Regions from separate parts of the Ochrobactrum sp. PL_is483 genome, predicted to be linked through region 2. Evidence: riboswitches for the same ligand, from Rfam matches in the RefSeq annotation. Region 2 holds a riboswitch; the other holds the start of a gene.
What was found. A riboswitch is a leader RNA that binds a small molecule or an ion and turns the genes downstream of it on or off. The one in region 2 is predicted to bind S-adenosylmethionine.
Positions count from the first base shown of each region.

Region 1: linked by a shared signal. The riboswitch ahead of AC0TNJ_RS19410 (homoserine O-succinyltransferase) and the one ahead of AC0TNJ_RS01020 (O-succinylhomoserine sulfhydrylase) in region 2 are both predicted to bind S-adenosylmethionine.

Region 1 covers NZ_JBVPGS010000040.1:266,723-269,929, reverse strand. The annotation lists gene AC0TNJ_RS19420 (ROK family protein) at 1-415, shown strand, start outside; gene AC0TNJ_RS19415 (copper homeostasis protein CutC) at 412-1,134, shown strand; SAM-I-IV-variant riboswitch at 1,275-1,384, shown strand; gene AC0TNJ_RS19410 (homoserine O-succinyltransferase) at 1,428-2,348, shown strand; gene AC0TNJ_RS19405 (MFS transporter) at 2,293-3,207, opposite strand, start outside.
Region 2 covers NZ_JBVPGS010000018.1:52,505-55,711, reverse strand. The annotation lists gene apaG (Co2+/Mg2+ efflux protein ApaG) at 1-306, opposite strand, end outside; gene AC0TNJ_RS01020 (O-succinylhomoserine sulfhydrylase) at 547-1,740, opposite strand; SAM riboswitch at 1,832-1,911, opposite strand; gene AC0TNJ_RS01015 (2'-deoxycytidine 5'-triphosphate deaminase) at 2,106-3,197, shown strand.

The DNA.
Region 1 (3,207 bases), on a different contig from region 2:
CGGTCAGGCCGTATCTGTCCCACGCTTCAATTGCGGCTGTGGGCAAAGCGGTTGTGTCGATACCATTGGCGGCGCGCGGGGGATTGAGAGACTGCATCGATTTCTGAATGCTGCCGATGCAACCAGCCATAGGATTTTACAGGATTGGCTCGCCGGTTGTCAGAAGGCTGCGAGAACAGTCTCCGCCTATCTCCAGCTGGTAGCCGATCCGCTGGCCGCTGTTGTCAATGTAACCGGCACATCAATCATCCCCGTAGGTGGTGGTCTTGCCACCGCGTCAGAGCTGATTTCTGCCATTGACCAGGCGGTGAGGACCCGAATCCTGCGAAAGACAGAACAGCCGATAGTCGTCCCCGGTATATTTGGCAGCGACGGCGGTCTGGTGGGAGCAGCAATATTGGGGCATCAGGCGTGAGCGTGTTACTGGAAGTCTGCGTGGATAGCGCCGAAGGTCTTCATTCGGCAATTGAAGGCGGCGCGGATCGCATCGAGCTCTGTTCCGCCCTTGAACTGGGCGGCTTGACGCCCTCACAATCCTTGATGGAACTTGCTTCGCAGGCACCAATTCCGGTGTACGCAATGGTCAGACCCCGCGCCGGCAGTTTCTGCTTTTCGGCAGCAGACGAAGCCATCATGATGTCCGATATCCGCAACGCAAGAAATGCCGGTTTGGCGGGTGTTGTCGTTGGCGCTTCGCTGATTGACGGTTCTCTTGATGTTGCGATGTTGCGGAGGCTGGTTGCAGAGGCGCAAGGCCTCGGAACGACGCTTCATCGCGTCTTTGATCTGGTTCCTGATATGAAGACAGCACTAGAACAGGCGATTACGCTCGGTTTCGAACGTATTCTAACGTCCGGTCTGTCACAAACGGCGGAGGAGGGACTGGATAATCTGCGGCTGTTGGCTGGAATGGCCGCCGGTCGTATCAGCATCATGCCAGGCAGCGGCATTAAGGCCGAGAACGTGAGGCGCATAGTAGATGCGACAGGCGTGACGGAAATACATGCTTCATGCCGTGCACCTGTCCCCGAGACGGATGTTCGCGCTGTCACGTTTGGATTTGCGACAGAACAATCATTTCGGACAGCAGCCCGGCGTGTGAGTGAGCTGAAAGCCGCAATCGAACATACTTAAAGGCCGTTCATTCCAAATTCCGTGTGTCTATGACAGTGCTGATTTCGCGCACCGGTCAGCTCGTGAAAAGGAAATTTCTCAAACAGTTCGGGGTGGCACTTAAACCCTATTGCCACCCCGAAAGAGATTGAGTAGAAGTGGCATCACATCAAGAGTTGGGGCGACGCCCAACGCCAACCTGCCTTTCCGGGCAAGGTGGTACTCTCCGCAAAGAGAGGATGTGGCCAAACCGGCAATTATACGGATAAAGCCACTTGCGTCCGCTCCGCTACAAACTAGGGACCGACGCGACTATGCCGATTAAAATTCCTGACGATCTGCCAGCAACCAGTGTTCTCCAGGCCGAGGGCGTTATGGTCATGCGCGAAGCAGATGCCATTCGTCAGGATATTCGCCCGTTGAAAATCGGTCTTCTCAACCTGATGCCGAACAAGGTCACCACCGAGACGCAGATTGCGCGCCTTCTCGGCGCAACGCCGTTGCAGGTGGAGTTGACCCTTGTTCGGATCACCAATCATGTGGCGCGCCACACGCCTGCCGATCACATGCTGTCCTTCTATCAGCCGTGGGAAGATGTGCAGGATCAACGCTTTGACGGTTTTGTCATCACCGGTGCTCCGGTGGAACGCCTCGAATTCGAGGAAGTTACCTATTGGGACGAAATGCAGCGTGTTTTCGACTGGACCCAGACCCATGTGCACCGGACGCTGAATATATGCTGGGCAGCGCAGGCCGCCGTTCATTATTTCCACGGCATGGGCAAGTATGAACTGCCGGGCAAGGCCTCTGGCGTCTATAGCCAGCGCAACCTTGCGCCGTCTTCGCCGTATCTCCGGGGATTCTCGGACGATTTCAAGATCCCGGTTTCACGTTGGACCGAGGTACGCAAGAGCGACATTCCGGCTGATAGCGGGCTGAAGGTGCTGGTCGATAGTCCGGAAACGGGGCTCTGTCTGCTGGACGATCCGCATCACCGCTCGTTGCATATGTTCAATCATGTGGAGTACGACACCACATCGCTTGCAGATGAGTATTTCCGCGACATTCAGGTTCAGCCCGACACCAAGGTTCCGGCGAATTATTTCCCCGGAGACGATGCGACACGCCAGCCGGAAAATCGCTGGCGGAGCCACGCGCATCTTCTGTTCGGAAACTGGATTAACGAGATGTATCAATCGACGCCCTACGACCTGGAAAAAATCGGGAAGCGTTAAGAGCGCACAGCAAGGACAGCGCGACCAGAATGCACCCGAACCAGGGAAGGGCGTGGAAAGATAGGTGCTGCAAAACAAGCCCACCCATCGCGGTGCCAAGCGCTACGCCCACATGCATGGCTGACAGATTGATCCCGACACCGGCATCGGCTGTTGCAGGATCGGTCGTGATGAGAAAGCTCTGAACCACGGGCGAAATCATCCAGCTGACGCAGGCCCATGCCATCAGCGCTGTGCCAAAAATTGTGCCCGAGCCGACTGCAAGCGGTATCGCCGTCAACGCCGTCAGATAGAGAAGCGGTGTCAGTACAATAGCCAGCCGTGGCGACAGTTTGTCGACAAGCAAGCCACCGAGATAACCACCGGTCATTCCGGCTAATCCGAAGGCCACCATCGCCCAGATGGCCTTGTGAGAGGGAATGTGGACCACTTCCAGAAGGTAGGATGAAAGATAGGCGAACAATACGAAATGTCCGCCGATCATCAAGATAGAAACCAGTTGGGCTGACCTTAGCCGTGAGGATTTCAGGTGCGGCATATAAGGTGGCAAACCGCCGGGATTGCGTCCAGTCTTTGGTAACACGCGTAATGACAGGAGGAACACCAGAGCTGCTGCTAACGCCAGACCCAGGAAAACCGCGCGCCAACCTAGCCATTCGTCGAGGATCATTCCGGTCGGAACGCCAGCCGCCATCGATCCACTGATGCCCATGAATATAATCCCGATAGCGCGTCCGCGCATTGCGGGACTAACCAGTTCTGTGGCGAGCATGGTTGCAATCAGGCAAACGATTGCGCTGGCTGCGGCCATGCCGATCCGCGCGGCAAACAGGATCGCATAATTGGGGCTGATGCATGC
Region 2 (3,207 bases):
TTGGTACCGTCCCACCATTACGCCTGATGTGGTGCTCAACGGGCAGCCCGAGGAATATTGAAATGAATCACCGGGCTCAAGTGTTGGCTGCTCGCCAACCACGCCCGCGCCGCGCACCTCTTCGACACGTCCGTTTGCATCGGTGATTTGCCAGTAGCGCGAGCGAAGCTGTACTGTTTCAGCGGAATTATTGGCGATCGTTATACGGTAGCCCCAGACATAACGGTTTTCGTCCGGCTCGGACTGGTCTTCCAGATAAAAAGGTTCGACCGAAACTTCGATCCCCCGCGTTACCGCTTTATACATGCGCACTGCCCTGCATTCACATCGGCCCTGACATCCCGCAATCTGGATCGCAAGGATGCTTGTCTATTTAACGGTTCGTCAGTTCGGTTTACGCCGCTATTCGCCCCTCCTATCGCCAAAGTTGCGGGAGAGGTCAACAATGTGGGACAGCAAATACAACGCAATTGCCGAAATCTCCGGCAATTGCGTCGTTTAGGTCTCTGTTTGCAGCCTAAAAGCCACAATATTGGGAACCGGCGTTCAGCGAGCTACCTTCAACGCTGCTTCCACGTCTTCCACGAGATCGTCCGTATCCTCAAGGCCGAGCGATATGCGAAGCAGGCCGTCCGAGATACCAAGTTCGGCCTTGGCCTCGTCGGTAAGGTTCTTGTGCGTCGTGGTTGCCGGGTGCGTAATAAGGCTTTTTGCGTCACCCAGATTGTTGGAAATGCTGAAGACCTGCAAGGCGTTCTGGAACTTGAACGCAGCCTCCTTGCCGCCTTCCAGTTCCAGAGCGATGAGGGTTGAGCCACCGGTCATCTGCTTGGCGATAATTTCGGCCTGTGGATGGTCTGCCCGCCCCGGATAGATCACGCGCTTGACGCCTGGCTTGCCAGCGAGGAAGTCTGCAACCGCAGCCGCCGAATGCGTTTGCTGGCGCACGCGCACGGACAGTGTTTCAAGGCCCTTCAGCATGATCCACGCATTGAAGGGGCTGAGGCCCGGACCCGTGTGACGGAAATAATCCTGCAGGGTGTTTTCAATCCACTCGCGGTCGGAGAGAACCACGCCGCCAAGGCAACGCCCTTGGCCATCGATGTGTTTGGTTGCCGAATAAACGACGATGTGGGCACCGAGTTCGAGCGGCTTCTGGAAAAGCGGCGTTGCGAAAACATTGTCGACGATGAGCTTGGCGCCCGCTTCATTGGCGACCTGCGCAACGGCAGCGATGTCGATGATTTCGAGCGTCGGATTGGACGGGCTTTCAAGGAACATAACCTTGGTGTTCGGGCGAACAGCCGCTTTCCAGTTTTCGATGTCGGAACCATCGATGATCGAGATTTCGACGCCATATTTAGGCAGAAGCGTCTCGACGATGTAGCGACAGGAGCCGAAGACGGCGCGGGCGGAAATCACGTGATCGCCGGCCTGCACCTGACATAGAATGGCCGCGGCCACTGCCGCCATGCCGGATGCGGTGGCGCGTGCTTCCTCGGCGCCTTCCAGCGCGCACATGCGCTTTTCAAACATGTCCGTGGTCGGGTTGGCATAACGCGAATAGATGAAACCCGGGTCCTCACCCTTGAAGCGCGCTTCGGCAGCTTCGGCATTGGGATAAAGGAAGCCCTGCGTCAGAAACATTGCTTCCGACATTTCGGCAAATCCGGAGCGCAACGATCCGGCATGCACGAGTTCGGTTGCGGGGCGAAATTTGCGGGTACTCTCAGTCGTCATTTTTCCAACCTGTCGAAAAGCTGGTCGGCCGGGGCGGGAAGAAATGCCTCGGCGGCCAATAAAAAACCGGCCTTGCGAACACGCAAAAGGCCGGTAACGAACCGCGGCCTTTTTTAGCGAATTCTTTAACGTGGCTGCAAGCCGGCCGGCCAAATCACCACGGAACAGTTTTTCATTATGCCTGTTGGGCAAGGCCGTCAATGCCGAAACAGTCCCGTTTCAGGAAAAGCGTATCCGAGGCGCCACGAAAATACTCGGATTCCTGCGGAAAACCCGGTTTCCCACTGCTCTAAGGGTTGGCATTGACGCCGCGACCGGTCAATGGTCTTTGTCAAGCAGTGCTTAGGCTACGGAGTATCGGGTTGATGATGCAGAAAGATGCTGGAATTCTGGCGGATGCGGATATTTCCGCGCTGTTTGAAAGCGGTTTGCTGGCGTCTCCACGCCCTCTCGATGCCGATCAGATACAGCCTGCGAGCCTGGATCTGAGGCTTGGCGCAAAAGCATATCGTGTTCGCGCCTCCTTCATGCCGGGCCCTGGCACGCCGGTCATAGATAAGCTGGAGCGGTTGAAGCTGCACGAGATCGACCTGACGGCAGGGGCCGTTCTTGAAACGGGCTGCGTTTATATCGTCCCGCTTCTTGAAGGCTTGGCGCTGTCGCCTGATCTTTCCGCATCCGCAAATCCGAAAAGCTCGACGGGCCGTCTGGATATCTTCACGCGCGTCATTGCCGATGGCGCGCAGGAATTCGACAAGGTGCCGGCCGGTTATAATGGCCCGCTTTATCTGGAAGTCAGCCCACGCACGTTTCCGATTGTGGTGCGTACGGGTTCGCGCCTGTCGCAGATACGCTTCCGCAAGGGGCGGGCCCAACTCGATGAGGCCGAACTTGCCGCGCTCCATGATGCGGAAACGCTGGTCGCTGCGGAAATGCCGAATATCTCCGGCGGTGGCATAGCGCTGTCGGTTGATCTTTCTGGCGGTCCTGACCGGCTGGTCGGCTATCGCGGCAAGCACCATACGGCTGTGGTGGATGTGGACAAGCGTGCGGCGCACGACATCCTTGATTTCTGGGAGCCGATCTATGATCGCGGTGCGCGCGAACTCGTGCTTGATCCGGATGAATTCTATATTCTGGTTTCGCGTGAGGCCGTGCATGTGCCACCGCTTTATGCGGCTGAAATGACGCCGTTCGACCCGCTGGTCGGCGAATTCCGTGTCCATTATGCAGGCTTCTTCGATCCGGGCTTCGGGCATAGTGCTGCGGGCGGAACCGGCAGCCGCGCGGTACTGGAAGTCCGCAGCCACGAGGTTCCGTTCATTCTGGAACATGGGCAGATCGTGGGCCGCCTGGTTTACGAACATATGCTGCATCGCCCTTCGGCGCTCTATGGCGTCGATCTCGGTTCCAACTACCAGGCGCAGCAGTTGAAGCTTTCCAAGCATTTTCGTTGACTATAGTAGC